Regions from separate parts of the Phyllobacterium sp. A18/5-2 genome, predicted to be linked through region 3. Evidence: predicted binding sites of a transcription regulator. Region 3 holds the regulator's gene; each other region holds the start of a gene.
The links. The regulator PhoB, encoded in region 3, activates phosphate uptake and scavenging genes when phosphate is short. The targets are predictions, from matches to a motif close to TGTCATNNANCTGTCAT.
Positions count from the first base shown of each region.

Region 1: the regulator PhoB is predicted to act here: its motif matches at 2,460-2,476, upstream of N8E89_RS06410 (DUF2794 domain-containing protein).
Region 2: the regulator PhoB is predicted to act here: its motif matches at 6,588-6,604, upstream of N8E89_RS01960 (glycerophosphodiester phosphodiesterase family protein).
Region 4: the regulator PhoB is predicted to act here: its motif matches at 1,912-1,928, upstream of N8E89_RS05170 (YdcH family protein).

Region 1 is NZ_CP104966.1:1,276,153-1,284,287, reverse strand. It holds partial or broken gene N8E89_RS06425 (ABC transporter permease) at 1-367, shown strand, start outside; gene N8E89_RS06420 (Bax inhibitor-1/YccA family protein) at 560-1,336, shown strand; gene N8E89_RS06415 (GNAT family N-acetyltransferase) at 1,504-2,064, shown strand; gene N8E89_RS06410 (DUF2794 domain-containing protein) at 2,061-2,432, opposite strand; gene N8E89_RS06405 (DUF1223 domain-containing protein) at 2,826-3,551, opposite strand; partial or broken gene acnA (aconitate hydratase AcnA) at 3,789-6,477, opposite strand; partial or broken gene ccmA (heme ABC exporter ATP-binding protein CcmA) at 6,768-7,377, shown strand; gene ccmB (heme exporter protein CcmB) at 7,377-8,042, shown strand; gene N8E89_RS06385 (heme ABC transporter permease) at 8,090-8,135, shown strand, end outside.
Region 2 is NZ_CP104966.1:379,290-387,424, forward strand. It holds gene N8E89_RS01930 (BtaA family protein) at 1-367, shown strand, start outside; gene N8E89_RS01935 (class I SAM-dependent methyltransferase) at 372-1,028, shown strand; gene N8E89_RS01940 (alpha/beta hydrolase family protein) at 1,038-2,060, opposite strand; gene N8E89_RS01945 (hypothetical protein) at 2,175-2,816, opposite strand; gene N8E89_RS01950 (glycoside hydrolase family 25 protein) at 2,860-3,678, shown strand; gene N8E89_RS01955 (lytic murein transglycosylase) at 3,795-5,009, shown strand; gene N8E89_RS01960 (glycerophosphodiester phosphodiesterase family protein) at 5,072-6,541, opposite strand; gene N8E89_RS01965 (glycerophosphodiester phosphodiesterase family protein) at 6,687-8,036, opposite strand; gene N8E89_RS01970 (alanine racemase) at 8,135-8,135, opposite strand, start outside.
Region 3 is NZ_CP104966.1:3,588,675-3,596,809, forward strand. It holds partial or broken gene N8E89_RS17880 (alpha/beta fold hydrolase) at 1-554, shown strand, start outside; gene N8E89_RS17885 (RidA family protein) at 795-1,283, opposite strand; gene N8E89_RS17890 (SDR family NAD(P)-dependent oxidoreductase) at 1,277-2,002, opposite strand; partial or broken gene N8E89_RS17895 (LysR family transcriptional regulator) at 2,124-3,027, shown strand; gene N8E89_RS17900 (hypothetical protein) at 3,265-3,438, opposite strand; gene phoB (phosphate regulon transcriptional regulator PhoB) at 3,599-4,285, opposite strand; gene phoU (phosphate signaling complex protein PhoU) at 4,303-5,034, opposite strand; gene pstB (phosphate ABC transporter ATP-binding protein PstB) at 5,057-5,872, opposite strand; gene pstA (phosphate ABC transporter permease PstA) at 5,888-7,267, opposite strand; gene N8E89_RS17925 (DUF3333 domain-containing protein) at 7,290-7,628, opposite strand; gene pstC (phosphate ABC transporter permease subunit PstC) at 7,621-8,135, opposite strand, start outside.
Region 4 is NZ_CP104966.1:1,027,907-1,036,041, forward strand. It holds gene N8E89_RS05155 (5-(carboxyamino)imidazole ribonucleotide synthase) at 1-874, opposite strand, end outside; gene purE (5-(carboxyamino)imidazole ribonucleotide mutase) at 877-1,374, opposite strand; gene N8E89_RS05165 (YdcH family protein) at 1,460-1,663, opposite strand; gene N8E89_RS05170 (YdcH family protein) at 1,988-2,167, shown strand; gene N8E89_RS05175 (ArsR/SmtB family transcription factor) at 2,308-2,571, opposite strand; partial or broken gene N8E89_RS05180 (MFS transporter) at 2,637-3,822, opposite strand; gene N8E89_RS05185 (DUF1192 domain-containing protein) at 3,992-4,177, opposite strand; gene N8E89_RS05190 (NAD(P)H-quinone oxidoreductase) at 4,272-5,276, shown strand; partial or broken gene N8E89_RS05195 (esterase-like activity of phytase family protein) at 5,328-7,527, opposite strand; gene N8E89_RS05200 (DUF1013 domain-containing protein) at 7,758-8,135, shown strand, end outside.

The sequences.
Region 1 (8,135 bases), 1.4 Mb from region 3:
GCTGCATCGGTCGCGCTGATTGCCTCAATACTTGTACTGGGCGGTGCGCTAGCAGCGGGCAATCGGGCCCGTGTGCATGACGCAGTCGTGTTGAAAACGCTGGGCGCGACGAGACGCACGCTGATCAAAGCGTTCACGCTCGAATACATGCTCCTTGGCCTTTCGACGGCGATATTTGCGCTCATGGCGGGTGGCGTCGCGGCGTGGTACGTGATTGTACGGGTTATGACATTGCCGCCATATTTTCAGCCGGAAGTCGCGGTCATGACAGTGATTGTGGCTCTGGTTCTGACCGTCGGATTTGGACTTGCGGGTACATGGCGAGATCCTCGGTCAGAAGGCCGCTCCGGTCCTGCGAAACCTCTGAAATCGTTAAAAAAGTGTAATTTTTGAGCAATTCATCGCCTTTTGGCCGCGATACACGTATTCTTGAGTGAATAAGGTCTTGTTATGAGGCCACTGAATCCCCATAATTTGTCCCAAGGCATGCTGGGGTCCCGCCAGCGGCGCCTGGGGAATAAACCCGACACCCGACGGGACGAAGCAAATGAGGTTAATCATGGCTGACTATCGCAACATCCAGGCCCGTACATCGGCCGGAGTGCGTGTGGACGCGGGGATCGATCAGGGTCTGCGCAGCTACATGCTCAAAGTCTACAATCTGATGGGGATCGGTCTTGCAGTGACCGGTCTTGCTGCTCTTGCACTCGTTTATCTCACGACCACGAATGATCCTTCTCTGGCCGCAGCGACACTGCCGAACGGCAAGATGCTGACCAGCTTCGGCGTTGTCTTCTACACATCGCCGTTGAAATGGCTCGTGATGCTCGCACCGCTTGCCGCAGTGTTCTTCCTGAGTTTTCGTATCGAAAAGATGTCGGTATCGGCAGCTCAAACTACCTTCTGGGTTTATGCAGCCCTTGTTGGTGCTTCGCTGTCGTCGATCTTCCTCGTTTATACATCCGGAAGCATTGTTCAGACGTTCTTCATCACGGCTGCATCGTTCGGCGCGTTGTCGCTATATGGCTACACTACAAAGCGTGATCTATCCGGAATGGGCTCGTTCCTGTTCATGGGCCTGATCGGCATCATTCTTGCTTCTGTAGTCAATATTTTTCTTGCGTCGAGCGCGTTGCAGTTCGCCATCTCCGCGATCGGTGTTCTGGTCTTTGCGGGTCTTACCGCTTATGACACGCAGAACATCAAGGAGATGTACTACGAAGGCGATGCCTCGGACACCTATGGCCGCAAGGCGATCATGGGCGCGCTGCGGCTCTACCTCGACTTCATCAACATGTTCATGTTCCTACTGCAGTTCCTGGGCAACCGCGAATAATTCGATTGTGACGTGAACTGGGAATCGGGCAGCGGAAACGCTGCCCTTTTCTTTTGATCGGCAAATTGCCCAGCCATAGTGATGGCATTTTCGATACGGCACCTCTTCAAATTCGCGGCGAAGACGTGCATGACATTGGCAAGATTATCCTCTGCTTGTGAAACTCCATGTCCCAGATTCATATTCGTCCGGCGCAGCCTGCCGATCTTGGCCCCATCACCGAAATCTATCGCGATGCCGTCCTCCACGGAACAGCGACTTACGAAATCGACCCACCTGACCAGGAGGAGATGACCCGGCGGTTTCACGCGATCACGACCGGCGGATTTCCTTATATCGTTGGGGAACTTGATGGGACGGTGATCGGCTATGCCTATGCAAGTTATTTCAGGACCAGGCCAGCCTATTGGTGGACGGTTGAGGACTCGATCTATATCGCACCCGAAGCCAAGGGAAAGGGTCTCGGCAAGGCACTGCTGAGGCAACTGGTCGTCGACTGTACCGCCCTTGGGTTTCGTCAGTTCATTGCCGTGATCGGTGATGGCCACGACAATTCTGCCTCTGTGCGACTGCACGCCAGAGCCGGATTCAAACACTCAGGAACCATCAAAGGTTCAGGCTTCAAGCACGGACGCTGGCTGGATACAGTCCTGATGCAGCTCGACATGAACGGTGGTTCGCAAACGCTGCCCGGCAGACCACCATTGGAAGGGAGTGCGGGCACTTAACTGCGTACGACGCTTAAACTCTTGTCGAATATTTTGAGAACGCGGTCGAGTTCATGTCCGCGTTTGAGAATGAGGCCGCTAGCGGCTATGACGCTGTAGAGCCCTTGCTTGCGTGCCAGCCTTGGGTTCTTCTCTACCCGAAACATTGGAACTTCGCTGGTTCTGCGAAAAATCGAAAACACTGCACGATCCATCAAATGGTCGATGGCGTAATCGCGCCATTCTCCCGCAGAAACCATAAACCCATATATTCGCAGGATTTGATCAAGCTCGCGCCGATTGAAGGTGACGGGTAGTTCGCTGGTGCGGACAAGTGAAACGAGTTTTGCCTGATGTTGCGATTCGTCGCCACCTGCATTGCTGTCCATCAATCATCCGCCTCTGAAAATTGCCGTGTGACACCTGGATGACGTAAAGGTGACCTCATCTGCGTAAATTTACAAGTCCGGAGTCAATTTCGTGGTCATCTCCGGCCGGTTACGAACTGCTTTCTCTGCGTTCTCACGAAGCAATACGGCCTGTTTCCAATGGTGATGATCTGACACATTCTCGCCATTTTCTGTTCGCATTGCCGCCCGATTCGAAACCCAACATCCTCACATGTTGTCTGAGACGGTTCGGTCTTGACAGTCCGATACCCCAAGCCCCCCGCCCAACGGGTTGTTTGGGCCGAACCAATCAGTCTCCCTGAAAGGCAACATGCCCCAATATCTCAGGCCGGATTTATCCGGCCTGTTTTTGTTGGAACGGACACATCGGAACTAAGGCTTTGCAGCCATGATCGATGCGCCGATGATCGGTCCTGGTTTACCTTCGCCAAGCATCTCCTGAAGAAGCACGGCGCACCCCGTGGCCTTTTTGCTGGCGAGTTCGCTCAAAGGAATTTCGATCTTTTGAGCCTTGCCGTCCCACATGCCAACTGTTTCCATCGCTCGCACGCTGTTGGCATAACTGACCTTGCGCCCGACATTCTCGCCATCCGGAATTGCAACGATGCTTTCCCGGTTGAAGTAGGCGAGCAAAACCCGAACGGGGTTTGTCGCGCTGGGACCCGAGCCAATATCTATCAGCAAGCGATCAGGCGCTGCTTTCTCTATCGAGACAGGGACAATCAGGCCGCTTGGTGTGTCCCGCATTTCCGCGATGCGTCTGCGAATCTTCCGTCCATCCTGACCGTTCATGTGTTCGCGGCCATTCAGAATTACCTGAGGAGTATAGATCCCGTTTAGACCCAGAGCCGTGCGGTAGGCGTTCTGGCGATCGGTGTTTTCTGGCAGAGCAAGGTTGTCGGTCCAACCACGGTAGTCCCAATAATCAACGTGAAACGCGAGTGCTACGACCTTGCCTTCCGTGGCAAGTTCCTTCAGCACCGCGTCAGCTGGAGGACACGATCCACAACCCTGCGAGGTATAGAGTTCAACGACACCATCCGGTTTTTTGCCAACGTCCTGGGCACAGACGGGCAGCACATATACGGCAGCCGCCAAAAGCGGAGCACCGATCAAGATACGTCTGGACAAAGTGGGCAAGGGCACGGGTTCTATTTTCTTCCCAGTTTGAACGGGGTTGTTGTCGGACAAAATGATTGCGAGATGATTGATAGGAGCCGGTGGTTTCAAGAGGAAGTCACTTTGAGGTGAATTCGATCACGTTTCTACTGCCAGCCCAATCAAAAGGCCGCCGGGGTTGTCCGGCGGCCTTCGATTATTCGCAAAGTTTGCCGTTTATGCAGCGAGATCGCGCAGCACGTACTGCAAAATGCCGCCGTTCTTCAGATACTCGAGTTCGTCGATCGTATCGATGCGACAGATCAACGGAACCTTTTTGACGCTGCCATCGGCATAGGTCACCGTGGCAAATGTCTTCTGACGCGGCTGGATCGCGGCAAGACCTTCGATGGAGACGATTTCGTCACCTTTCAGACCCAGCGATTGCCAACTTGTGCCGTCTTCGAGAACGAATGGCACAATACCCATGCCGACCAGGTTCGAACGGTGGATGCGCTCAAAGGACTGGGCAATTACCGCGCGAACACCCAGCAGGTTGGTGCCCTTGGCTGCCCAGTCGCGTGACGAGCCATTGCCGTATTCCACACCGGCAAAGATCACCAGGGGCACGTTCTCGGTGCGGTATTGCATGGCCGCGTCGTAGATCGGCATCTCTTCCTTGGAAGGATAGTGGAACGTATAGCCGCCTTCGCGCCCATTCTCGCCGAGCATGTGGTTGCGTATGCGGATATTGGCGAATGTGCCCCGCATCATTACTTCATGATTGCCGCGACGTGTGCCGTACTGGTTGAAGTCGAGTGGAGCAACGCCGTGGTCGGTGAGGTACTTGCCAGCCGGCGAGGCCGCCTTGATTGAACCGGCCGGCGAGATGTGGTCGGTGGTGATCTTGTCGCCGAACAGACCAAGGATACGGGCTCCCTTGATGTCGTCGACCTTGCCGGGCGTCTTGCCCATACCAACGAAATAGGGCGGGTTCTGCACATAGGTCGATTGGTCGTCCCAGGCATAAGTCTGACCAGCTGGCACTTTGACCGCCTGCCAGTTCTCGTCGCCCTTGAACACGTCCGCATATTTGGCCGAAAACAGCTTGCGGGTTACGTTCTTGGTGATGAATTCCTGGATCTCATGCGAAGACGGCCAGATATCCTTGAGGAATACCGCGTTGCCGTTCTGATCTTCACCAAGTGGCTCGGTGGTCAAATCCTTGGTGACGGTACCGGCCAGCGCGTAGGCAACCACGAGCGGGGGTGAAGCCAGGTAGTTCGCCTGCACATCGGGCGACACACGGCCTTCGAAGTTGCGGTTGCCCGACAGCACGGCGGCAGCGATCAGGCCCTTGTCATTGATGGTCTTAGAGATCGGCGCCGGCAAAGGACCGGAATTGCCGATGCAGGTGGTGCAACCGAAACCGACGAGATTGAAGCCGAGCTTGTCGAGTTCCTTCTGCAGGCCGGCATTCTCGAGGTAGGCGGCAACAACCTGCGAGCCGGGCGCGAGCGATGTCTTGACCCACGGCTTGGATTTCAAACCCTTCGCGACGGCATTGCGGGCAAGAAGACCAGCCGCAATAAGCACACTTGGGTTCGAGGTGTTGGTGCAGGAGGTGATGGCGGCGATAGCGACATCGCCATGGCCGAGATCGTAGTTCTCGCCTTCGACTGCATATCGGGCGTCGAGCTGCGTGGTCTTCTTGTATTCCTTCTGCAGCGATTCATGGAAGCCCGATGCAATGCCCTCAAGAGCAATACGGCCCTCCGGACGCTTCGGTCCGGCCATGGACGGAACGACAGTGCCGAGGTCCAGTTCCAGCGTGTCCGTGAAAACCGGATCGGCCGAATTTGGTTCACGCCACATGCCTTGCGCCTTCGAATAGGCCTCGACGAGGGCCAGGCGGTCTTCGTCCCGACCGGACATGTGCATGTAGTTGATGGTTTCGCGGTCGATTGGGAAGAAGCCGCAGGTCGCGCCATATTCCGGACCCATATTGCCGATGGTGGCGCGATCGGCCAGCGTCATGCTTTCCAGGCCGGGGCCGAAGAACTCCACGAACTTGCCGACGACGCCCTTCTTGCGCAGCATCTGCACCACGGTGAGAACCAGATCAGTCGCCGTCACGCCTTCCTTGACCTTGCCGGTCAGGCGGAAACCGATAACTTCCGGCAGAAGCATGGAAACGGGCTGGCCAAGCATGGAAGCCTCAGCTTCGATACCACCAACACCCCAGCCAAGAACACCAAGTCCATTGACCATTGTCGTGTGCGAGTCTGTGCCCACGCAGGTGTCTGGATAGGCGACCGTGACGCCGTCTTCTTCTTTGGTCCATACGGCTTGGGCCAGATATTCGAGATTAACCTGATGGCAGATACCGGTGCCGGGCGGGACGACGCGGAAGTTCTTGAATGCCTGCTGGCCCCACTTCAGAAAGCGGTAGCGCTCGCCATTGCGCTCATATTCGAGGTCGACGTTGCGCTTGAATGCCTGTGGATTGCCAAACTCATCGACGATGACGGAATGGTCTATGACGAGGTCGACCGGAACGAGCGGGTTGATCTTCTCGGGATCGCCGCCGAGATTGACCATGGCGTCGCGCATCGCTGCGAGATCCACGACTGCTGGAACACCGGTAAAGTCCTGCATCAGGACGCGGGCGGGACGATAGGCGATTTCTGCGCCGGCACTGCCGCGGTCAACGAGCCATCTGGCGAGCGCTTTCAATGTCTTTCCTGAAAACCGAGCGGTTGTCTTCAAAGCGAAGCAGGTTTTCGAGAAGGATTTTCATCGAGAAGGGCAGCTTGGAGATGCCTTCCAAGCCGTTCTTCTCGGCTTCGGTCAGACTGTAATAGACATATTCCTTGTCCCCCACGATGAGGGTTTTACGGCATTTGAAACTGTCAATCTGTGACATTTTGCGTTCGTCCTTATGCTGAGGCCTAACCCGGGACGAACGCCTTTGCCGCGTTTCAAGGACGCGCTAAGGTGCGGGTGCAGTCATTTCCGCTGTCCGTCCCGCAACAGGTGTCCAAAACGGCACCGGTATCGAGATCGGCCAAAAATGGTTTCCACACCGACCGCTGGCATGGTTGACAGCTATATAGAGTTTTTCGTCGATCTGTGCCAGACCGACATTGGTCAAAAATGCATGCTGCGTCGAAATGATCGTGCGGTATTTGGGGACACGTAAAAAGCGGACTATTGATGCGGTTAATCGCTGAAAACTTGGGCGGGGAGCGGGGCGGAGAGCGATTGTTTTCCGGGCTCGATTTCACCGTCTCCGCCGGTGAAGCCTTGCTTGTTACCGGGCCCAACGGCGCCGGCAAATCCACCCTGCTGCGAGATCATCGCCGGGCTGCTGCTACAAGCCGACGGCACGCTTCGCCTTGAGGGCGCGCCCGACGCATACGAGGGTCTCGTTGCGGCCTCGCATTATCTCGGCCATCTCAATGCCATGAAACCGGTTTTGAGCATCAACGAAAACCTGCGCTTCTGGCAGGAGTTCAACGGGACAGGCCAGCATTCCATTGAAGAGGCACTCGAATTTGTGAGCCTCGGCGATATCGGCCATCTGCCGTTCGGCTATCTTTCCACCGGCCAAAAACGACGCGCCAGTATCGCTCGCCTTCTGATCAGCGATCGTCCGGTGTGGCTGCTCGATGAACCGACAGCGGGCTTGGACAAGGCATCAGAATTGCAATTTGCCCGATTGATGCAATCCCATCTCAATGAGGGCGGGATCATCGTTGCCGCCACGCATCTGCCACTTGGCCTCGACGGTGCAAGAGAATTATCGTTGGGGGCGGTTGTATAATGGGAGCCTTGTTCCTGCGGGATATCCGGTTGGGGTTGCGCGCCGGTGGCGGCGCGCTGGTCGGCATCCTGTTCTTCCTCGCGGTAATCGCCGTTGTTCCTTTCGGCGTTGGTCCTGACCTGAAACTGCTCGCCCGCATTGGCGCCGCGATGCTTTGGATCGGTGCCCTGCTAGCAACGCTGCTTGGTCTCGACCGTTTGTTTCAGGCAGACCGAGACGATGGCTCGCTCGACCTTCTGATCATGGCGCAGGGGCGGCATTTGCTGGCGCTCACCGTGCTGGTGAAATGCCTGGCGCACTGGACGGTGAGTGTGCTGCCGCTGGTGGTCGCCTCACCGCTGCTCGGTCTGTTCATGAACATGGAACCGGCAGCAATCGGTGCGACGACATTGACACTGTTGGTAGGTACGCCGGCAATCACGCTGATTGGTGCGGTGGGTGCGGCGGTCGCGGTTTCGCTCCCGCGTGGCGGCCTCCTGGTCTCGGTCATCATCCTGCCGCTGACGATACCGGTGCTGATTTTCGGAGTGTCTGCGTCCTATGGCGCAGTTGAAGACCCGGCACCTTTTCTGGCACCCTTCCTTATTCTTGCTGCGATTACGCTGTTTTTTGCGGTTCTGGGACCATTGGCAGCTGCGGCAGCGCTCAAATCCTCGGCGGACTGACAGAGAGGTGAATTGCGAAAAGGGCATCAGAAAGCTAAGAGAACATCATGAGTGATGCAGTTTCCAAAACCGGACGATGGATCGACCTGGCAA
Region 2 (8,135 bases), 480 kb from region 3:
CCTGTCACGCAGCAATTTTGCTACCGTGCGTGCACGCGCCGGGCGAATGAGCGTCGTTAATGCCTCCCTGACGGAGTTTCTTGCCGCCAAGCCCGACGCATCGGTCGACCGCTACGTTCTTCTGGATGCGCAGGACTGGATGAACGATACCCAGCTCAATGAACTCTGGAGCGAAATCAGCCGTACCGCCGCCCCAGGCGCCCGTGTCATATTCCGTACCGCGGCCGAACCAACCATACTTCCGGGCCGCATCGACGATGCGGTACTGGATCGCTGGTCCTACGACGAAGAACAATCGCTGGCACTGCACGCGCGCGACCGGTCGTCGATCTATGGCGGGTTTCATCTGTATTCGCTTAAGGACTGATCTAATGTTTGCCAAGATTGAACACGGACCATTGATGGATCGGGTCTACCGGCATCAACGGCACTTCTACGATGCCACCCGCAAGTATTATCTCCTCGGCCGCGATCCGATGATCGCGGGCCTCAATCCGCCGGAAAGAGGCAGCATTCTGGAGATCGGCTGTGGCACCGGCCGCAATCTTGTTCTAGCCGGAGAGGCTTATCCCAAGACTTCGCTTTACGGCATTGACATATCGAATGAAATGCTCGCCACCGCGCGCAAGAAGATCGGCGCGGCGGGCCTTGGTCAGCGGACGAACCTTGCCTATGCCGATGCCGCTGACTTTAGTCCCGCAGCACTTTTCGGACGACGCCAGTTCGACCGGATTTTCATCTCCTATGCAGTGTCGATGATCCCGCAATGGCAAGCAGTGATGCGTGAAGCCGTGAGCCATCTCACGCCCGGCGGAGCCCTGCACGTAGTCGATTTCGGCGACTTGAAAGACCTGCCGGGCTTCACGAGAACCGCGCTCTACAAATGGCTGGCGTGGTACCACGTGGCGCCGCGCAATGATCTGTTCGACGTGGCCGATGCGATTGCGGTCGAGACTAAAACCGAAACTGAGGCTCATCGTCTTTATCGTGGGTTCGCATGGATTTCTGTCATTCGCCGCAAGGCTTGACCGGAACCACTATTTACACAGATCGTTCTTGGAACCCTCAGAGTTTGGACCTGCGAGGCAATAGAGCGTTGACATGTCCGCCGCCGATCGCATGCGTTGCGGATTGGGCTCGGCCGTGTCGCCGCTGACACTCTTATTCAATTCGCAATCGGCGCGAAGCAGGCACATGACAGGTATACGGGCCATAGCAACAGCCGCCCGGAGCATGCCTTGTTGACCGGCAAAATTACCGGCATTGCGAACGCGATACCACTGATGCTGGCGCGAAATGCGGAAAAAAGCGCGCGGATTGGGCAAGATCGCAATTCTTGAAGTCAGATCGTTGTCGGCGAAGAGATCCACCACCTGTCCGTCATAGGGTTCCGCGAGACGCCGGTTATTGGACACAAAGGTCGAGTTGAAGGTGATTGCGGCCGTGCATGGAAACGACGCTGCCATGTGGCGGGCAAGTCCGCCGCCCAGTCCATGGCCGACCATGATATATTCGATCGGTAACCCTCCCGCGTTAGCCTGAGTTTCCTTTCGCACCTTTGCAAATTCCTTGCGCGCCGTCCGGTATTGATCCCAGGGATTGATCATTTGTGTGAAATAGGTGCTTTCACTCATGAGATCGGTGATGCTCGTGAATTTATCCTTCCCCCTGAAGACCATCATCACCGACAGGCGATCGGAGTTTTTCCGGTAGTAGAGTTCGGCATAGAAACCGCCTGGCTTTACGATTGGTTCGCCTTGCGGCACCCAGCCGAAATAATCCGGCTTGAGATTGAATCGCTCGCGCGGAATGGGGCGGTAAGCATTCGACGCGTAAGCTGCATAAACGCCAAAATAATCGGCAATCAGCTCATTGTCATAATCCGGAAAGCCGCGATAGTTCCGCCAGAAGCTCGGAATTGCCGGCCGCACGCAATTTCCCGATTGGCTGACTGATATGCCGAGGTCGTCCCGATTGATTGTCACCCAGGAAGCGAGAAAAGCATTTGCCAGACCGATCAAGCCAACGAACAGAACCAGCAGGCCAAGTCTTCGGATCATTCCGTTTCCCCCGATCGATCACATCCGCACGCTTAACACGGGTCACGAATTCGTGCAGCTAACAAAAAATCGCAGCGAGCCAAGGAGCCGTCGGTCAGCAAACGTTGAGACTACTCATTTCCGTTCCGCCTTCATGGAGTCGAACAATCGCTTGATGTCGGTCATTTGATCGTCGGCGAGTTTGTCGGCGCCGGCACCAAAGAGGTTCGAGATATTCTCGTCCACTTTGTCCTTGAATTTTGCACTGGACGGAACTCGCACCATCTGCTTGACCGCATCGGCATTGCAATTGGCGTTCAGAAGCTCAATGGCGCCATATGCCGGGCCAATCGATTCGATATATGGGGAAAGCGCGGCGTCGACATCGGTTTGCCTGCTTGCCAGATCGATGTTCATCCCGACTCGGCTGGCAAAGCGCGCCGAACCGAGCAGCTGAATCGCCCTGTCCAGGGCGAACTTCGCTGCAGCAAAGTTATGCCGAGCTCGTTCGAAGCGGTCCAATGCGTGCTGGCAGCGCGCAGGATCAATCGGCGCATTCAGGTCGAGCGCATGCAACGGCGTCATGAACGGCAAGCCTGCCAGGGACAACGCCGCTAGGATGATCGTCTTCATCGTCATTCCTCCCTGTCTGGTAAAGCTGGTGAAGAATAACCGATGTTGGTAGCACATACATATGGATACAAATCTGGGACAAAAGTTTGTAGCCATGAGCTGGCACACGCAATTTATTAAGCATAATGACGCATCAGTATGCATGCACCCAATGTCCCGCCACGACTAAAAATACGGACCACAATTCATGAAACGTCTTGCAGCAGGTTTGCTCACTCTTCTACTTTGCGGCTGCACGACAGTTGATTACGACTTTTCGGAAGCGAAACGGCCCTCTTCCCTCCAGCAGATAGCAGCGCCATCTGGCAACGTTAGCGCGCCGCGCTTTGGCGACCGTGACCCGCACGAATGGAATGGCAGGACGCCCTGGCGTTATCCGATCCATGGAACCGACGTTTCCAAGTATCAATCGACGATCGATTGGCAGACACTTCGCCAAAACCGAATTTCCTTCGTCTTCATCAAGGCGACGGAGGGCGGCGACCGCTTTGATGACCGCTTCGCCGAAAACTGGTCAGCTGCCCGGGCCGCTGGCATACCGCGCGGTGCATATCATTTTTACTATTTCTGCCGGAGCGCAAAGGATCAGGCCCGCTGGTTTATAAGTCACGTGCCGAACGACCCGGGGGCGCTGCCGCCGGTTCTCGACATGGAGTGGAACGCGGCATCTCCTACATGCAAGCTCAGGCCCAATGCCGCGATTGTCCGCAGTGAGATGCGCACCTTCATGGATATTCTGGAGCGCCACTACGGCAAACGCCCGATCATCTATACCACCATCGATTTCTTCGATGACAATGATCTGCGGCAACTTGACGGTTATCCGTTCTGGCTGCGCTCCGTCGCCGGTCATCCCGACGAGAGGTATGGCCCCCATCCCTGGACGTTCTGGCAATATACCGGAACCGGGGCAGTCCCCGGAATTCGCGGCGATGCGGATATCAATGTTTTTGCGGGCAACGAAAGCGCCTGGAAACAGTGGCTGGTCCGCAACAAAGTGCGATAAAGGTTGGCGTCCTGCCTTTCTCTCAATTCTTTGACTTCACCTCCCTCGCATATTCGTGCATTAGCAGGGAAAGTTTCGCGTACCTTGAAGTACGCTCGTATTAACGAGATTCCCTGATGAACAAAGTATCGATTGCCCTTGCCGCCAGCCTTTTCGTCATATCCAGCGCCGCCAATGCGCTTGATCAGGTGGCACCTCCGCAGCCGATAGTCGCAAAGCCTGCTTGCGGTGGGGAACTTGAACCATGGTTCAACGGTCTGATCAATGAGGCAAAGGCCGCTGGGGTCACCGACAAGGGCATTAGCGAACTGTTCAAAGCGTCGATGGACGACAAGGTGCTTGAGCGAGACCGCGCCCAAGGCGTTTTCAACCAGACCTTCCTGACGTTCTCATCGCGCATGGTATCCGACTACCGCTTGAAGCAGGGCGCCGCAAACCTCAAGAAATATGCCGACACCTTTGCCCGGGCCGAAGCCGAATATGGCATTCCCGGCCCAGTTATCGCCGCATTCTGGGGGCTGGAAACCGATTTCGGCGCTGTCCAGGGCGATTTTGACACGCTCAATGCTCTCCTCACCCTGTCTTTCGATTGCCGCAGGCCCGAGCTCTTCCGGCCGCAGTTGATTGCTCTCTTGAAGCTTTTCGACAGCGGTGTCGTGGACGCCAAGACGACCGGTGCCTGGGCCGGCGAGATCGGCCAGATGCAGATGCTGCCCTCGGACTATCTGGAGCGCGGTATCGATGGCGATGGCGATGAAAAGGTCGACCTGAAACACAGCGCCCCCGACGCGATCATGACCGCTGCACGCGTCATGCGCGATCTTGGCTGGCGCAAAGGCCAGCCATGGCTTGAGGAAGTAAAGCTCACACAGGAACTGCCTTGGGAAAACGCCATCCGCACCAATCGCCTGCCCCACTCCAAATGGGCCGAATGGGGCGTGACCGGCATGAAGGGACCGCTCGGTCCCGACGATGGCGATGCATCGCTGCTGCTGCCGATGGGCCGCAAGGGGCCGGCATTCCTGTCTTACGCGAACTTCGACATCTTCGTCGAGTGGAACAAATCCATCATTTACGCGACCACCGCAGCCTATTTCGCCACGCGGCTGGCAGGTGCCGGTCCGCTGGAGCCGACCAATCCTGAACCTGGTCTCAATCCGGAACAGATGAAGGAATTGCAGAACAAGCTTGTGGCGCGCGGCCACGATATGGGCCCCAAGATCGATGGCGTTTTCGGCATTCTCACGCGTGATGCGGTCCGTGAGGAGCAGATTCGGCTTGGGCTGCCTGCCGATTCATGGCCAACGCCGGAACTCCTTGGCAAGCTTTGATCCCGGTCTTGTGATGACGGAGGATCAACGATCCTCCGTCACCGCGAAGTTATTGACGAATATTATTTCAAACCCATGCAGCTGGCATAATAGCTTGTCGTCCCCACCCAATCGGAAAACACGCCTTTCACGCCAACGTCCTTGGCAAGCACATCCATCCTTCCATAAGTCATATCACCCGTATTGCCGGGCATTCCATCGCGCTCCATGGTATAGCCGACAAGCTCAAATCCGGCTTTCTTTGCGGCAAGAGCAGCTGCCGTCGGGACATATTTTTCACCCACTAATGGCGCAAGACCATCCAGGCTGGACGATATCGTCCTGACGCCTTGTGCATAAAGGCCGGCAAGACTGGTCGGATCTGGAAGAAACTTGATAAGATAAGACGCGCCCTTGCCGAATTCCGGCTCATTCTTGATCCAATAGAGTATGTCAGGAAGATTGAAGGATTGTATGCTCACGCTGGACGGATCGATCTTGGCCGCTTTGTACTCATCGACAACCTGCTGTCTGTAATCATCGAGACTATAGCCTGCTATTGACCTGTCCATATTCTTCAGCTCCGGCGTCATTTTGACGCCCGCCGCATCGAACAGCGCAATCGACTCCGCATGGGACATCAAGGTGCCGCTCCGGTTGGCATAAAGATCGGTGCGCCAATCCTTTGTAGGTGCCTCCATCATTCCCCGAAGCGTCTTGAATTCGGCAAGGGTAATGTCCGATGTGCAGCATCTACCGCCTGTGCATTTGCCTTTGAGCGCTGTGGCCTGAATATTCGTTGTATCAGTAAGATCGCATTGCGCGTGGCGGCAGACGAGTTGTTTGTCCTTGGTGAAAGTAACATCGCATTCGAGAATGCCGGCACCCATGCGGATTGCAGCCAGGTAACCCTCCTTGGTATGTTCGGGAAACTGCAAAGGCGCGCCGCGATGGGCGATGGCAAAATCCGTCCGTTTGAACGGACCATCGGCACAGGATTTGAGCTTGGTCTTCAACTCCCCCTCGCTCATGTCATCGACCAGAAAGTAGGGCCTGACGCCCACCTGCACGGCCTGAGGCGTAGCGGCCGACTGAGCTTCGGGCAATGGCAGAGGCCACACGATCGGTCCAAGGTCTTTTGGTGCAGTAGTTGCCTGCGGCGGCAATACGACTGTCTCGTTTGACGGTGCAACCGCTGGTGGAGTCTTGTTCAGCTTCGCCAGATCACTTCTGAGGTCTTTTAGGCCATCAACTGCCACCGGAGGCGCTATGACTGTCTCGTTTGACGGCGAAACCGCTTGAGGGAGGGTTGTCACCTTCAACTGCTCACCCTTTAGATCGGGCAGTTGAACGACGATTGACGACGGCAATACGACTGTCTCGTTTGACGGTGCAACCGCTGGTGGGAGGACTGTCACCTTCGGCAATTCGTTCTTGCCGGAAAACGTACTGTCGGATCCATTATTCTTTGGCGCGGCTGGATCACTGCCGTTGCAGGCGGAAATCACTGCCGCAAAGATAAGTAAAACTAAAGTATTAATAATAATTCTCATCAATATATCTCTCAATTCAGAATATTGATGTCGATACAATCCTTTTGTGACAGATATATTTCGTCGGCAATGCTCCAAGGGGCTTTGATTTTGAACGAGGAAAAACCCCCTCGGCTCGACCGCCCCGCCGACAATCATTTCTGGCCTACTTCAAACCCATGCAGCTCGCATAATAGCTCGTGGTCCCCACCCAATCTGAAAACACGCCCTTCACGCCAACGTCGTTGGCAAGCACATCCATCAAACCGTAGACATCATCACCATTTTCACCGGGGACATCGTCGTCATGCTCCATCGTCCAGCCGACAAGCTCAAATCCGGCTTTCTTTGCCTTGGTAGCTGCCGCTGATGGGATAAGCTTATTGGTGGTTTTCTCGGTATCGTAAAGATTTCCCACGGCTGACGATATGGTCCTGATACCTTGACTGTATAGGGTTGCCAGCCTGTCGTCGGAAACTGTAGACGATGGTGACCAGAGATAAGACGCGCCCTTGCCGAACTCCGGTTCATGCGCGATCAGATACAGCACATCGTCAAGATTGTCGGATTGTATGCTCACCTTCGACGGGTCGATCTTGGCGGCCTTGTACTCGTCGACGAGCTGCTGCCTGAAATTGTCGCGGGTGTAACCTGGGGGCAGGGTGATTTTCTTAAGCTCGGGGGTCATCTTGACACCAGCCGCGTCGAACAAGGCAATCGATTGGGCGTGGCTCATCACGGTGCCGCGTGTGTAGAGACCAGTGCGCCAATCAGCTACGTTCTTCAGATATTCGCCTGGTTTCGTCGCATCGGGGTTGGACCCTGCCAGTTTTCCCTTCAGTGTCTCGAACTCAGCCAAGGTAAAATCATATGTGCAGCAGGAAACAGAAGCCGTTTTCGCGCCATCCGCAGGCTTGAAAGGCACAGAGCATTTTGCCGCCAGCTCCTTGTTGGACAGGACATCTGTCGTTTGAGCAAGATCACATTGACTATGACGGCAAACGAGCTGCTTGTCCTTGGTAAGGGTCACATCGCACTCAAGGATGCCCGCACCCATGCGGATGGCCGCCTCATAGCCTTCCTTTGTGTGTACGGGAAATTCCAAAGGCGCGCCGCGGTGGGCGATGGCGAAATCCGTCCGTTTGAAAGGCCCGTTAGCGCAGGATTTGAGCTTGGTCTTCAATGGCCCATCGCTCATGCTATCGACCAGATAGTAAGGCCTGGTACCGACCTGTACGGCCTGTGGCGCGGCGGTGGGCTGCGCTTCGGGCAAGGGCAAGGGCCACACGATCGGCCCGAGGTCTTTCAGTGCAGTGGTGGTCTGCGGTGGCAATACGACTGTCTCGTTTGACGGTGCAACCGCTGGTGGAAGGACTGTCACGTTCGGCAATTCGCTCTTGCCGGAAAACGTACTGTCGGATCCATCATTCTTTGGCGCGGCTGGATCACTGCCGTTACATGCGGAAATCATTGCCGCAAAGATAAGTAAGACTAAAGTATTAATAACAATTCTCATCAATATATCTCTCAATTCAGAATATTGATGTCGATACAATCCTTTTGTGACAGATATATTTCGCCACTATTCACGACGGCGCGTTTTGATGAAAGGCTC
Region 3 (8,135 bases):
CGAGTGTGGTGCAGCAACTCGCGATTGAAGCCTATGTCAGCCGATCCTCGCTTTGGCAGCGCTACAAGATCGCGAACGCGGTGTTTTTCGCTCCCGATATTGATCTCGATGTGGCTTCTTCCAAGTTGTTCGCGTGGGTATCGGACCCAGACCTTGCCTTCGGCAGCAAATCAAGTCCAAGCAGGTTCCCGCCTCAAGGCGCCATGCATCTCACGGTTTATTCGTCTCCCAGCGACAAGGCGTTGAGGGCATCAACACTGCTCTTCGGCAGCGCCTTGCGGCTGGGGCAGCTCGCAGTCGGCAGGCTTCCCAAAGACAGGAGCCAGGCGGCGTCCAAATGGGCAGGGTCTCAGATGGGAAGGCTGGTCGATTTCATCGAGTTTTCAGGCGGCGGCTTCATCGGCCACAGCTATTTCTTGTCCGATCCGGCTGTTAAAGCGGACTTCGTTGCACTGATCCGCGACAGAGTGAAGGCTGGCGACCCCCGCCGCCAACTCGTCGAAATCAAACGTCCTTTCTGGCGAATACCGGATGTCCGGCAGGCTTTGCGATGATTGAGCGTTGCGCCTTTGTTAACCGTGCAGCCGCAGCCCTCTGCGGGACAATCTTACCTGCGAGTATTGGCTGGCGGCGGCCGATTTAATCAAACCGGCGGCCTTGTCCCAAGGGAATTGACCGTAACTTCGTCGTACCGGTTGAAATATTCAAGAGAGAGACGACATGAATAAATCCGGGCGCTTGAGCATCCGGATTTATATTAGGATAGCAATGGTCATCTGGACTGTTGGCAACGTTCAAGCATCGACTTCCAGGACGAGTTCGAGCTCGATGGGCAGACCGAGCGGCAGACTCGCGACGCCAAGTACGATCCGGCCAGAAAGCTTTTCCTCTCCAAAGACGTTGACCAGCATCTCGGATGCTCCATCCGCTACTATCGGATGCTCCCTGAAATCCCCCGCGGTCGCGATGTAAACGCCAAGCTTTACGACCCTGCTGACCTTGTCGAGAGAGCCCAGATATTCTCTTACCGCCGATAGAGCGTTGAGGCTTGCCACTTCGGCAGCCTGACGGCCTTGCTCGACCGTGAGTTCAACGCCAACGCGTCCGACGAAGGGAGTTTCACGACCTGCGACGGCCAACATGCCGCTCAGGTAGACGAGGTTGCCGATCGTCACCGCTTCGACGTAAGCACCAAGCGGTGTCGGCGGCGGGGGAAGCGTGATGCCGAGCTCCTGCAGCCGCGCTTCTGCGCCGGCCACGGGCGCTTTCGCATAGTCTACCATTTCCCCAAATGTGCGCCACCGTCAACGTGCAGCACCTCCCCGGTTACATGTGGCGCTTCGATCAGGAAAACGACTGCGTCGACAATTTCCTGGACATTGGAAATACTCGCCATCGGCGACAGCGTCCTCAGGAATTCCTTCGGATTGTCCCTGTGCAAGGGCGTGTCGACCACGCCGGGAGCGACTGTGTTGACCCGGATCCCATCCCTCGCATATTCCATCGCGAGATTTTTGGAGATCGCGTCGACTCCGCCCTTGGTCATCATCGGGACCGAAGCGGTGAGGCCAGCGATCGGATGATCGATTAGCGGCGTCGTGATGCTGACGATACTGCCGCCGGACTTCTGCGCCAGCATTTGTTTCACAACAAGCTGGGTGAGGTGGATGAAGCCTTCGAGATTTGTCGAGGACAATCTTTTGAAGTCGGCCACTGTATAATCAAGGAATGGCTTGGTGAAGAAAATACCGGCGTTGTTTACGAGAGCATCGATCGTCCCGAACCGGTCCATGGCGGTTTCTGCCACTTTTGTTGCCGTTTCAGGATCGCCGATATCACCATCGACCAGCGCCAGCTGACTTGAGGCTCGAAAAGCATCGGAAGCACTGACCTGGCGAGATGTCGCGACAACATTGTAGCCGCGATCGACGAAGGCGTTAACGAGGCCTGCTCCGATACCTTGCGAGGCTCCCGTAATGACAACAGTCTTTCGTGTTTGCATTTTGATCTCCATTGGATTGCGCAGCATTGTGCTTGCTCCCAATGAATATGGCTGACGTTCTATTCCGCGATTAGATGGAAATATCTGGAATCTTTTTTCCATTTATGCAAAAATCAAATGCATGGTCGATCTCAATGACATCGCGGTTTTCGTGAAGGTTGCGCAATTCCAAAGCTTCAGCCGGGCCGCGCACGCGCTCGGGATGCCAGTGTCTACTGTCAGCCGGAAAGTCTCCGCACTCGAAGATCAGCTCGGTGTCACATTGCTGCAGCGAACGACCCGCAAGCTGACGCTCACCCTCCAGGGCCGTGCCTACTACAATCAATGCGGCGAACCCCTCAGTCACTTGTTTGACGCGGAGCGGGTTCTGACACAGACGCAGAAAGAGCCGGAAGGCCTGCTGAAAATCTCTGTTCCGGTGATCATGGGTCAAGAGCCATTTTATGATTTTCTCTCCGCGTTCCTGAAAACGTACCCACGGATACAGGTCGACCTTTTCGTCACGAACCTATTCCTCGATCTGATTGCAGAGAACGTTGACGTCGGCATTCGTTTCGGTGAACTTCGGGATCTCGACAATTGTAACCCAGACAATAGGGAAGAGCGTCCGCTACGTCGTCGCTACTCCAGGCTATCTCGAAGGCCGGTCGCCCCCCGTGAAACCGGAGGATTTGAAAGACCATCAGTGCATTCTGCTCAACGGCCGCAACAACGAGGCGGAATGGCATTTGGTCAACGGACGCAAATCGGTAAAACTGCATGTGTCCGGACCCTTATCAAGCAGGGACTTCCATTCGATAAGTGCTTTTACCTATCTTGGGCATGGGATCGGCCTGCTGCCGTCAACCTATTGCGACGAACGTATCCGACAAGGCAAACTCGTTCGTCTTCTGCCAGACTGGTCATCGCCAGAAATTTTCGTGCACGCCGTCTACCCGACACGACGCTATTTGCCGGCGAAACTGCAGGTCTTCCTCCATGAACTCAAGGCTTGGAAGAGCTCCCTATGGAGTCCGTTGCGCTAACTGCTTTTGGTGCATCGGGAGGTTGGTAATGGCTGGCGTAAAACCACATCGCTTGAACGCCATAAAGATATATCGATTGGTGACCGTGGTGGCGTTGCATCCCAAACGAGTCCCTTCAAATGGCGCTCTTCGGCTTGACCTCGTTTTTCGATACGCTGTCCGGAAGGGGAAGTCCTGCAGGATCGAAGACTCAATGTCTCGGCACCAAAACGCTCCAGTAGCGCGCCGCCTACCGCATCAGGTCCGCATCGCCACTTGATGCCTCGGCTTGCAAATGGCGGAGCGCGCGGCGAGATTGAGCACAAAGCGATCAGGTTCAAGCGCCAGCGTGTTCACATCAAAGCCTTGCATGGGTGTGTCCGGTGTACTTACCTCGAAAGTCAGGCGGGCATCGGCCTTGAGTTCGATCACGGCCGCGACCTGGGGGCGAGGATTCCGCGGAATTTGCTTACCCGCATGAAATCGCGGCCTCCCTCGGAAGGCAGGCGTGTTTTCTGTTGCGCTATTGGCAGGTGGGACTGGCAGCACCATTCGCGGGCCACTGGATCAACGGACGTGACAAAAAGTTTCGTCAACCAAAAGAATAGCCAGCGCCGCGCACAGTCCGGATCGGATCGATCGAGCGGCCAATATTGATAGCCTTGCGCAAGCGGCCGACATGCACGTCAACGGTTCGGTCATCGACATAGATATCAGCGCCCCACACATTGTCGAGCAGCTGGCCACGAGAGAACACGCGTCCCGGAGACTGCATCAGGAATTCCAGGAGGCGGAATTCAGTCGGCCCAAGCTTCAATTCGCGTTCCTTGCGGAATACCCGGTGTTGTTCGCGGTCCAGCTTCAGGTCACCAAAGCTCAGCACATGCGACAACAGGCTCGGATTGACCCGCCGCAACATGGATTTGATCCGAGCAAGAAGTTCCGGCGTCGAAAATGGCTTGACCATGTAATCGTCGGCTCCCGTAGAGAGCCCCCGGACACGTTCACTCTCCTCGCCGCGCGCCGTCAGCATGATGATCGGCAGGATTTCCGTTTCGCGACGTGCGCGGAGGCGCCGGCAGAGCTCGATTCCCGAAAGGCCGGGCAGCATCCAGTCGAGGATTAGAAGGTCCGGCACCTTTTCCCGCAAGGCAATTTCCGCTTCATCGCCGCGCGTGATTGTCTCAACAACATAGCCTTCAGCTTCAAGATTGTACCGGAGAAGAACGCTCAAAGCTTCCTCGTCCTCCACAACGGTGATTTTGGGGGCTATCGCCATGGCTCATTTATCCTGGATTACGGTTGTCTGGCTTCATCGACAACGATGCTGTGGGTCTGGTCTTCCTTCGGCCGCTCGGCCGGCAGTTGCGAGCCAGTGACGATGTAATATACCGTCTCGGCAATGTTGGTCGCATGGTCGCCAATCCGCTCGATATTCTTGGCGCAGAACAGAAGATGCGTGCAGGCCGAGATATTGCGCGGATCCTCCATCATATATGTCAGGAGCTCGCGAAAAAGCGAAGTATACAGCGCATCGATTTCGTCATCCCGCTCGCGCACAATGTTTACCTGCTGTACCGAGCGCGTCGCGTAGGCGTCGAGCACGTCCTTCAGCTGCGTCAGTGCCAGTTCCGCAATGGTTTGCAAGCCGCGATAGACCGACAATGTCTGGCGGGTGTCGGTAACGGCAACGACGCGCTTGGCGATGTTCTTGCCAAGGTCGCCGATGCGTTCGAGATCGGAGGAAATGCGGATCGTGCCTATCACTTCACGCAGATCAATCGCCATTGGTTGGCGCTTGCCGATGATGGTAATGGCTTTTTCGTCAATCTCGCGCTGGCCAGCATCAAGAATAAGATCGTCCGAAATCACGCGCTGTGCCAGCGCGTTGTCGGAATTGACCATGGCCGTAACCGCCTGTTCAACCATACGCTCTGCATGACCGCCCATCTCCGCGATCTTGTGCGCCAGGAACTTCAGTTCTTCGTCGTAGGAACGGACGGTGTGCTGTGCTGTATGTTCTGTCATGTCCATGTCCTCGTTTCAGGGATCAACCAAAGCGCCCGGTAATATAGTCCTGCGTCCGCTTTTCCGACGGGCTGGTGAACATCATTTCCGTGTCGCCCACCTCAACCAGATTGCCGAGATGGAACATCGCTGTCCGCTGCGAAACGCGGGCGGCCTGCTGCATCGAATGCGTAACGATGACGATCGTGTAGTTCTCGCGCAGTTCGTCGATCAATTCCTCCACCTTGGCAGTGGCAATTGGATCCAGCGCGGAGCACGGCTCATCCATCAGGATGACTTCGGGGCTAACGGCGATGGCGCGGGCAATGCACAGGCGTTGCTGCTGGCCGCCGGAAAGGCTCGTTCCCGAGTCATGCAAGCGGTCCTTGACCTCAGTGAAAAGCCCTGCTCGCTGCAGACTTTTTTCAACGATCTCATCGAGGTGGCCCTTGCCCTTGACCAGACCATGAATCCGCGGGCCGTAAGCAACGTTTTCATAGATGGATTTCGGAAAAGGATTAGGCTTCTGGAACACCATCCCGATTTGCGCACGCAACTGAACGACGTCGATTTTCGGATCGTAAATATCACGATTGTCGAGAGTGATGTCGCCCGTAATGCGGCAGATCGAAATCGTATCGTTCATACGGTTCAAACAGCGGAGGAAAGTGGACTTGCCGCAGCCCGAGGGTCCGATCAATGCCGTGACTTCCTTTTCCCTGATGTCAAGGTTGACATCGAACAGGGCCTGCTTCGCGCCGTAAAATACGGATACGTTTTTACCGCGCATCTTGATGTTGGTCTGATCAGGGGTGCCGTACAATTTCTTTTCCACATCAACTTCAGTGAGCATGTTCATGTCCTTATACCTCGTTTACCAACGACGTTCGAAGCGTCGACGTAGCATGATCGCTGAAGCGTTCATGATGAAGAGAAATGCCAGCAGTACCAGGATCGCGGCGGCTGTTTTGGCCTGGAAGGCAACTTCCGGAAGATCAGACCATAGATAGATCTGAACTGGAAGCACCGTCGACGCTTCTGTAATACCTCCCGGTATGTCAACGATGAAGGCAACCATGCCGATCATCAACAGCGGAGCGGTTTCACCGAGAGCATGCGCCATGCCGATGATGGTGCCTGTCATGATACCTGGCATGGCCAAGGGCAACACGTGGTGGAAGATGGCCTGCTGGTGTGATGCTCCGACACCAAGGGCTGCTTCTTTGATGGATGGCGGAACAGCTCTCAGGGCAGCGCGCGAGGCGATAATTATTGTCGGCAGGACAAGCAAGGCCAGCACCAGACCGCCTACCAACGGCGCGGATCTTGGGAGACCGAAAAAGTTCAGGAACATTGCCAATCCGAGCAAACCGAAGACGATCGATGGAACAGCCGCAAGATTGTTGATGTTGATTTCGATGACTTCGGTGATCCGGTTTTTAGGCGCGAACTCTTCCAGGTAAATCGCCGCGCCGACGCCGAGTGGCAAACAAAGGATCAATGTGACGGCGAGCGTCCACAATGTTCCGGTCAAAGCGCCCCGGATACCGGCAAGCTCGGGTTCACGGGAATCACCAGATGTGAAGAACCGTGTGGCGAAGGCCTTTTCGAGCGTCCCCGTTGCTTTCAATTGCTCGAGCCAAGTGGCCGATTGATCCTGGACTCGCCGGTTGGACTCCGGTGTCTCGAGCGTCAGGATCGACCACGTTCCGGCATTCGCCGGCTCCGTGCTTGTCGGCGTGATCATTTTCAGACCATCAATTCCGGCGGGACTAATCTGCGTTGCCTTGATGGTACCACCGTTCACGTTGACGAGCAGACTGGGCAACCGCTGGTCGAGTTCGATTGCGGTGTTGGCGTCTGTGATCCGCGCGTTCAGCGTATTGGCTTCAGATTTGAGGGTTTCAATCTGCCCGCTCAATGCAGCGGCTGCATCACCCGCCAAACCGGGCAAAGATCGTTCAAGGCGCGCTATTTCACTTCGCAGACTGTCAAGCCGTTCGAATAGGAACGCCTGAATTTCCTTGAAAGCCTTGGCGAAGTCATCACCGGATGACCGTAAGGAATAAACATCGCCGTTGATGGTCTGGGTTAGTGTGCCGTCGCCTTTGAGGTTGGTTTCGGCCGTTTGATACCCCTTGAGATATTGATCGGCGTCATCGGAAAGCAGCACGGGAACAGTCACTTCCTGGCCAATCAACGAAGGATTGCTGACGATCATGCGGCGGAAATCATCCGAAGCACCGGAACTCAAAAGGCCGTTGAGGGCCCGCCGGTCAGCACGCGTCGTTACGTCGGGAAACTGTGCCGCCAGAGCCGTCGCGAATAATCTTGTCGTAGTTGCCGGCCAGGAGTGCCGTGCGATCGCCGGTCTTTTGAGGGTCCAATGCGGCTTGATCGGCAATCACCTTCAAGTCAATGCGGTGCTCGGAGAACGCAGGAATTCCTTTCAGCAGGATGTCGATAAGGACAACAGAAAGAAAGATCGCAGTTACGACAATCGCGGCGATGCCATAGAACTTGAAACGGCGCTCCGCACGATACCGCTTCTTGATCAGCGCGTCGCGCGGATCGGCGGTGACGACAATGTCGGACGATGAGGTGATGTCAGTCATATTGTTCCCGATATCTCTTGACGATCTGGAGCGCGATGAAATTGAGCACAAGTGTGAAGAAGAAGAGCACAAAGCCGAGTGCGAAGGCGGAGAGCGTCTTGGCGCTGTCGAACTCCTGATCACCGACCAGGATTGTCTTGATCTGCACGGTAAAGGTTGTGACCGCTTCCAATGGATTGAATGTCAGGTTGGCGGCAAGACCTGCCGCCATGACGACGATCATGGTTTCACCAACGGCACGCGATATGGCCAGCATGAAGGCCGATACGATGCCGGGCAGCGCGGCAGGCAGCACCACTTTCTTGATCGTCTCCGATTTCGTGGCACCCATGGCATAGGAGCCGTCCCGCAGGGCCTGGGGAACGGCATTGATGACGTCATCGGAAAGCGACGAGACGAACGGAATGATCATCATGCCCATGACCAGCCCTGCGGCAAGCGCCGATTCCGACGCCACATTCAAGCCCACCATTTCTCCCCACCCGCGGATGAACGGCGCGACTGTCA
Region 4 (8,135 bases), 1.1 Mb from region 3:
TGTGCTGTTCGAATTGCGATACGGCACAGGCCGCTTCAGTCCAGTGGCCCGAATTGTGCACGCGCGGCGCAAATTCATTGGCAAGCAATGTCCCGTTGGCAAGCACGAAGAACTCCATGCCGACAACGCCGACATAATTCAGCCCGTCCAGCAGCTTGCGCGCCGAATCGGCGGCCAAGCCGGCAATTGTCGAGGAAACAGAGACGGGCACGGAAGATGTGGCGAGAATACCGTCCTTGTGGACGTTCTCCGCAATGTCGTAGACCTTGATATTGCCGTCCTCATCACGCGCGGCGATCACTGAAATTTCGCGGGTAAAATCAACCAGTGCTTCGAGGATAGAAGGTACGCTGCCAATTGCGGCGAAACCGGATTTCGCGCTTTCCCCCTTTGCGCCCGTAAACTTGATCTGACCCTTGCCGTCATAGCCGAAACGCCGCGTCTTCAGGATGCCTTTGCCATCAAAGGCAAGGAGCGCCGCCTTGAGATCCCCTTCATTCTCGACGATGCGCCACTGTGCAGTCTGGATGCCTGCCTTATTGAGGAAGCGCTTCTCGGCTACCCGATCCTGCGAGACCTTTAAAGCCTCGGGCGGAGGAAAAACCGCCTTGCTTTCATTGAGCATCTCTACCGAATCCACCGGAACATTCTCGAATTCATAGGTGACGACATCGCTAAGCTCGGCAAGTTGCTCAAGTGCATTCGGATCGTCATAGGCCGCCACAATGTGCTCGCTCGCAACTTGCGCCGCGGGGCAATCTTCCTGCGGCTCCAGAATGACTGTCCTGTATCCAAGCCGCGCCGCCGCCATGGCGAGCATACGGCCGAGCTGGCCCCCGCCGATAATTCCAATTGTTGACCCTGGGGAAATCATCTTCACGCCTCGTCAGAAGGTCTCATCGCGACCTTATCGCTCTGCGCCTGCCGGAAATCATCGAGCCGCTTCGCCAGGGCATCATCATTGAGCGCCAGAACCGCTGCCGACAACAAGGCGGCATTGACGGCTCCTGCCCGGCCAATCGCCAGAGTGCCCACAGGAATGCCGGCTGGCATCTGCACGATCGACAGAAGCGAATCCTGCCCCGAAAGCGCTTTTGATTCCACAGGCACACCGAAGACTGGCAAAGGCGTCATCGCTGCGGCCATACCAGGCAGATGCGCTGCGCCACCGGCGCCGGCGATGATGACCTTAAATCCCGCTTTGCGCGCGCCCTTGGCGAAATCCACCAGCCTGTCGGGAGTTCTGTGCGCGGAAACGATACGATCGTCGTGGGAGATGCCGAGGGCATCCAGCGTTTCGGCAGCATGGCGCATGGTCGTCCAATCGGACTGGCTTCCCATGATGATTGCGACGTCAGCGCGTTTGTCTGCCATTGAGCATCCTCTATCGAGATGGGGGCATTAAAGGAAAACCCGGAGCTCCGCAAGCTGCGAGCCAGGTGAGAAACCTCTTGAGAAATCAGGCGATGATATCGGGAATGATCTTGTCTTCAAGCTCAATGAGCTTGTCTTTGATCAGCAGCTTTTTCTTTTTCATTCGCTGGATACGAAGCTGGTCGCAGCCCACCTGGATCATTGCTTGTATGGCGGCATCAAAATCCAGATGCTCTTGTTTCAATCTTGCGACTGCCAATCTAATGTCAGCCTGATCCTGGTCGGACATGCAGTGATTCCCGGTAATTTTTGCCGCGCATAATTCTAAAACCGCAGCCGGTTTTTGGAAAGGACTATACGCAAATTTAAAGTGCTACTGCTTACCCTGCGCGAAAGAGGCGCATGCGGCAATAGTTCAGAATCCAGTGTTTGGTCCAGGGCAACGCAACCCCTTACCAGCACGTCGCCATATCATATTTTAAGAAACAAGAAAATCCTACGAAACAAATTCGACAATTGCTTAAAGTGGTGGCAGAGTGTCACGGCTCTGTCATAAACTTGCCACCTGGCAGGCAGAGCGTGAGTAGGGAAAACCAACCAAGGGAGAAGCCGGATGGCCATTGAGTCTCATCTTGAAACGCTTGAACGTAAGCATGGGGCGCTCGAAAAGGAAATTTCCGACGCGCTGTTAAGTCCCGCCTCCGACGACCTGAAGATCAGCGATATGAAACGTCGCAAGCTTATGCTCAAGGAGCAAATCGAAAAGCTCAAATCAGTCGTCACCCATCATTAATCACGATAAGGACCATACCGCGAAATTCCACTCGATAGCTTGAAAGCATCGTGCTGGCAGTTACAAAAAAGCCCGGCCCTCACGCTGATGACGGGCCGGGTTTTTTCGTCGCCTACAGAGCGGCCAGAGCAAAATTTGCTCTATTCATTCCAGAACTGGTCCAGCCACAGGTTCAGGTGGAAAAAACCGTTGGCGTCGACTGCATAGATCCGGCGTGTGCCTTCGGATTTGACCGTTACCAGCTGCGCATCGAGAAGTGCCTTGAGGTGCTGGGAAACTGCGGGGCGGGAAATTGGCAGGCCTGTCGCCAGTTCGTTCACGGTTTTTGGCCCGCGTCGAAGCTCCTCCAGGAGATAGCGGCGGTTCGGATCAGAAATTGCTGCAAAGGCATCCGTTTCGACCATGAAGGATAGTCATTTTAAACCGGCAGGAATGTCAACGAATTTCGTATCGGGCCTAATCCAACCGCTCACTCGGGCAAGTTTTCGGCCCGCGGATCCAGCCTGACACCCTCGGGTGTTACGCGCTCGGCACCGACCGTCTGAAAGTTATCCCTCAGCTCAATGGGCACCGGTGCCCGCATGCGCGAGCGGATGATCGCGTGGGTCATGATCGAGGCGTGGGCCAGGGCCGTTACTGCAAAAAGCCCTTCCGGCGTAATGCGCTCCATGGCCCAGGCTCCAAGGATCGGGCCGATCATCGTGCCAAAGCCATAAAGCAGCAGAAGCCCGCTTGTGACTTTGACAAAGTTTTCCGAGTCGGAAAAATCGTTCGCATGGGCGACCGCCACGGGATAGAGCGTGTAGGCAAGGCCGCCATAGACCGCGGTCATGGCCAGAATGACATAGGCATGGCGCGGCGCAATCAGGAAAATCAACAGGCCTATCACAGCGGCGGCGCCACCAACCATGGCAAGCACATAGCGTCGATCCGTGCGGTCCGACATCCGGCCGACCGGAATCTGCATCAGCGCACCGCCCATGACGGAGGCGCTCATCATCAGGGCAATTTCCGTCGTCGATATGCCGGTTGCCGCGCCATAGACCGCACCAAGTGTACCGAAAGCACCATTGGCAACGCCAATCAGGATACAGCCGAGGAAAGCGACGGGGGAATTGCGATAGAGCGCCCTGAGGTCAAGCTGCACTTCGGTCAGGGGTTTTGGACTGCTCGCAGTGGAAATTGCTGTCGGGATAAGCGCCAGACAGAAAAGGATACCGGACATCATGAAGAACGTCCCCGTATGCACGTCACCGAAGCCGATCATCATTTGCCCGACAGTTATCGATGCGAAATTCACAACCATGTAGAGCCCGAATATCTGGCCGCGATTGGCGTTCGTCGCGCGCTCGTTGAGCCAGCTTTCGATCACCATGTAGGATCCGGCCATGGCGAAGCCGGTCAAGGCGCGCAGCACGATCCAGGCAGTCGATCTCGACCAGTATACCGGTCATCAGCGCGACGATCGCTGCGATTGACGCAAAAGCGCTGAATGCGCGCACGTGACCGACACGGCGGACGAGACGCGGCGCCAGCAGGCAGGAGGTGATAAAGCCACCAGCCCAGGCCGTACCCAGAAGCCCCAGGGACGTCGTCGAGAAGCCCTCCGCTCCACCCCTCAACGGCAGTAGCAAACCATGCAAACCCGATGCCATGACGAGAAAGGACGTGCCGCAGAGGAGTGCGAAGACCTGAATGAACGAACGGAACACGGCAAACCCTTCAAGCGAATCGGAAGTGGACCCGCACAGGATCGTGCAGGCGGTGAGTTCGTGTCATGCAGTAATGCGGAAACTTGATGACATCCGCATAACTTTTGTTGTCTCAGCGGAACAACGCCTCGGCCGCAACCTTACTGTCACCCTTGCGGGAGCGTTCCTCTTCGAGCCGCGTTATTTCGGCACGCAGGAGCGTGATTCGCTCGTCAAGCTCCGCAACTGACAATAGCGACAGGTCCTGGCCAATATCGTGAATGATTTTGCGCCTTGGCTCTTCATCGAAAAGTGACATCATTTCCTCCACTTGTCGCTCTAGAGTGCGAGAATACAGCCCAACTGCTTGGAATTGCAAATTATTCTGGCGAATCAATATTGAGGTGGATCCTATGGCCGATAAAATTCCAACGACAATGACGGCGATCGAGATCACGCAGCCAGGCGGACCTCTGGTGCTCAAGGCGGGGAAACGTGGTGTCCCCGAACCAGAAACGGGCGAGCTTTTGATCCAGGTCCGCGCGGCCGGCGTCAATCGGCCAGATGTGTTGCAGAGGCAAGGTCATTATCCGCCACCGGCCGGTGCCTCCGATATTCCCGGTCTGGAAATCGCCGGTGATGTCGTTGCCATCGGCGAAGGTGTTACGCGCTTCCGTATTGGCGAGCGCGTCACAGCATTGGTTTCAGGCGGCGGATATGCGCAATACTGCAATGTGCATGAAACCAATGCGCTGCCAATCCCCGCTGGTTACGGCTTCATTGAGGCTGCGGCGATTCCGGAAACCTACTTTACCGTCTGGCACAATGTATTTGAGCGCGGCGGCTTGCAGAACGGCGAAACCTTCCTCGTCCATGGCGGCTCCTCCGGGATTGGCACCACCGCCATCCAGCTTGCCAGCGCTTTCGGAGCCTACGTCATCACCACGGCGGGTTCGGATGAGAAATGCGAAGCCTGCGTCAAGCTTGGCGCGAACCGTGCGGTCAATTACCGCCACGAGGATTTTGTCGAAGCGGTAGAAGACGCGACTGGCGGCAAGGGTGTGGACCTGATTCTTGATATGGTCGGCGGCGACTATATCGAGCGCAACTACGATGCAGCGGCCGTCGATGGCCGCATTGTCCAGATTGCCTTCCTGAACGGCGCCAAGGCGCCCACCGATGTTTCAAAACTGATGGTCAAGCGCCTTACCCATACTGGTTCAACCCTGCGCGTCCGGTCCGTTGACTTCAAGGCAGGCATCGCCCGCGAACTGGAGCGGAAGGTCTGGCCGCTGCTGGTCGAGCGCCGTGTTGCACCTGTGATCGACATGGTCTACCCGCTGCATGAGGCTTGGCGCGCGCATGAACGGATGGAAGACGGCCAGAACATTGGCAAGATCGTGCTCGATGTGAGCTAAAAATGCCAAAGACCGCGCGCCGGCGCGGCCTTTGCGTTTCAAGCGCTGGTTTCAATTCGTGGCCTGAACCTTGCCGATGCCGACGAAGATCGTTTCGCCGGATGAATCATCGACGCCATCATTGTCCGTCACTGCGTAGCCATAACCATCCGCATCGACGGTGAAGCCTTCAAGTTTCTCGGGAACGTAGCCATTGGCCGACTTCAGATCGCCGATGAAATCATGCGCGAGCGTCTTCTGGACCACCGGCAGTTTCTCGCCGATCCTGGCGGGTTTCAAGCCATCGAGCGCCACGCGATAGAGCCGCTTGTTGACAGCCCGCTCGCCGATCTGGTTATCGCGTTCGATGATATAGAGCTGGCCGTCATGCGCGGTGATTTCCGACAGGCCGACCCAGCCATTCGCGGTCGTGTCGAGAGGGTAGGAAACAGCACCCCATGCCTTGTCTTTGACATTGTAGCTCAGGAGTTTGACGAAACCCTTCTCGTCATCCTTCCACTCGCGCTGGATTGCCATCCACAGGGTCGCGTCGTCGCCTTCACCGACACGCGTGATACCTTCGAGGCCGTAGCGGATCTGCCCGGTCAGCAATTCGTCGGGAAGCGCGATTTCTTTTTTGATTTCACCCTTCTCGTTCACATTGAGGATCGCATGCGGCACGAGTTTGGCCTGATCGCCTTCATTGGCCAGCCAGAACCCGCCCTGCCCGTCGGTGGTGATTCCTTCCAGATCCAGCTTCTGGGCGGGCTGGCCGCCACGCTTGACCATCAGCGCACCGCTGATCTTCGCCGGGGTCTGTTTGGCGTCAATCGTGTAGATCGCCGGCGCCGAATAATAGATGGAGTCAGACACAGCATAGAGCTTGCCGGCTTCCTTCGGATCTCCGGCCAGCCCAGAAAGAGCGCCCCAACCGAGCGGCGTCCCGTCATCCTTCAGGCCTGAAACGATCTGCGGATAATTAGGCTTCTGGTCCTTCAACTCATAGATCATGACATGCGAGCGCACGCCGCCATCCTTGATGAGATCCACTTCATTGGCTGTCACCAGGAGGTTGCGCGAAGGAATGGCAAGAACGCCTTCTGGCGCAATGCCTGAAGGCAGCAGTTGAACGAATTCCGGCTCTGCTCCCGTATCCTTGTATACACCGACAAGGGAAGCACGCTCGCTGGCAACGAAGAGATAGTTCGTATCGCCGAACCTGCCGACTTCGGCTCCTTCCAGCTCAACGCCTTTCTTGTTGCGCTTGTCCGGGTAATGTCCGGCTTCGGCCATCTTGTACTCAAGCGACGGTCCGGATTCATAGAGAACCTTGCCATCCTTGGAGAAAATGGTGAAGCTGCGCGAACCGCCCTTGTAGTCACCTTCATTGGCGACAACAAAGCGATCATTGTCGAGCCATTTGATGGTGTCCGGCTCACGAGGAACGCCCTTCAGACTGCCGTCAAACTTGAGAGCGCCATCGTTCTTCACATCAATCCTGTCGAGATCGACCGTGCCCGCTGGGAAATGGTTGACAATCTTGCCACTGGCCGCATCGATAATTGCGATGTGGTTGTTTTCCTGCAGCGTGACGGCGATCTGATTGTTCTTGTTGATCGAGACGAATTCCGGCTCAGCGTCTTCCGGGGCAATCCCGGAGAGACCCGTGAGGTCAACCGTCTTCATGCTCGCGCATTCCGGCACCCCATCCTTCAACGACAAGATCTTGAGGTTCCCCGAAGGCAGCTGCGGTACTTCACCGTCATTTACCTCTTCATCCCGCTCATTTTCGATAGCGATCGCGGTGAAGCTCTTGTCAGGAGAAATAGCGACCAGAATCCGGCTGACCGCCAAGATCACAGCTCGCGTCGATCTTGCGTGAGGCAAGATCAATGACATCCAGCCGGCCCGAGGGATTGGCTTTGTTCTTCGACGTGTTGACAGCGGCCAATACCTTGCCACCAGCAACGGCGACGGACGTCGGCTCGCCATCGACCTTGAGCAAACCGCCCGGCTGCGGTTTGGCCGCGTCGCTGATATCCACGAAGCCGATCGCGCCATAAGGACTGTCGGAATAAATCAGCGTCTTGCCGTCTTCTGAAGCGGTGATTATTTCCGATGATGTCGGCGTCGACTTGTCTGTGTCTTTGGGCAGATTGTCGGCAACGGGGAAACTTGCAATACGGTTGAAGACCGGTTCCGCGACAGCAGGCAGGGCAACGGATGCAAGCAAGGCGGTCCAAAGACCGAGATAGAGGGATTTGCGCGACATTATTTTAAGCCTCCGATTGTTGTCCGGAGATCGTTCGCGCACCTGCATTGCAGTGCAATGACACTTTCATGACAGTTCCATGAAACGCCCGGCCGCCTCAAATCCCCTATGCCAAAAGCGATTCTTGCTCATCCATCAAAATGACGCTATATAACGCCTCGAATTCCCGGAAATTGTGGTTGAACCCACGTCCCGCGCCCCCGGAGCGGACGAACGAGAGGACTATATCTATGGCCACCCAGCTTCTTATGCCAAAGGCAACGGCCGTCTGGCTTGTCGACAATACCGCCCTGTCCTTCGATCAGATCGCTGCATTCTGCAAGCTGCATCCGCTCGAAGTGAAGGCGATAGCCGATGGTGAATCGGCACAGGGCATCAAGGGCCTTGACCCGTTGATCACGGGGCAATTGTCGCGCGAGGAAATCGCCAAAGGCGAAGCCGATATCAATCACAAGTTGAAGATTTCCGATCCGAAAGTTCGGGTGCCGGAAACCAAGCGGAAAGGCCCGCGCTACACCCCATTGTCCAAGCGCCAGGATCGCCCGAACGCAATCCTCTGGCTGGTTCGCAATCATCCAGAATTGAAGGACGCACAGATTTCGCGGCTG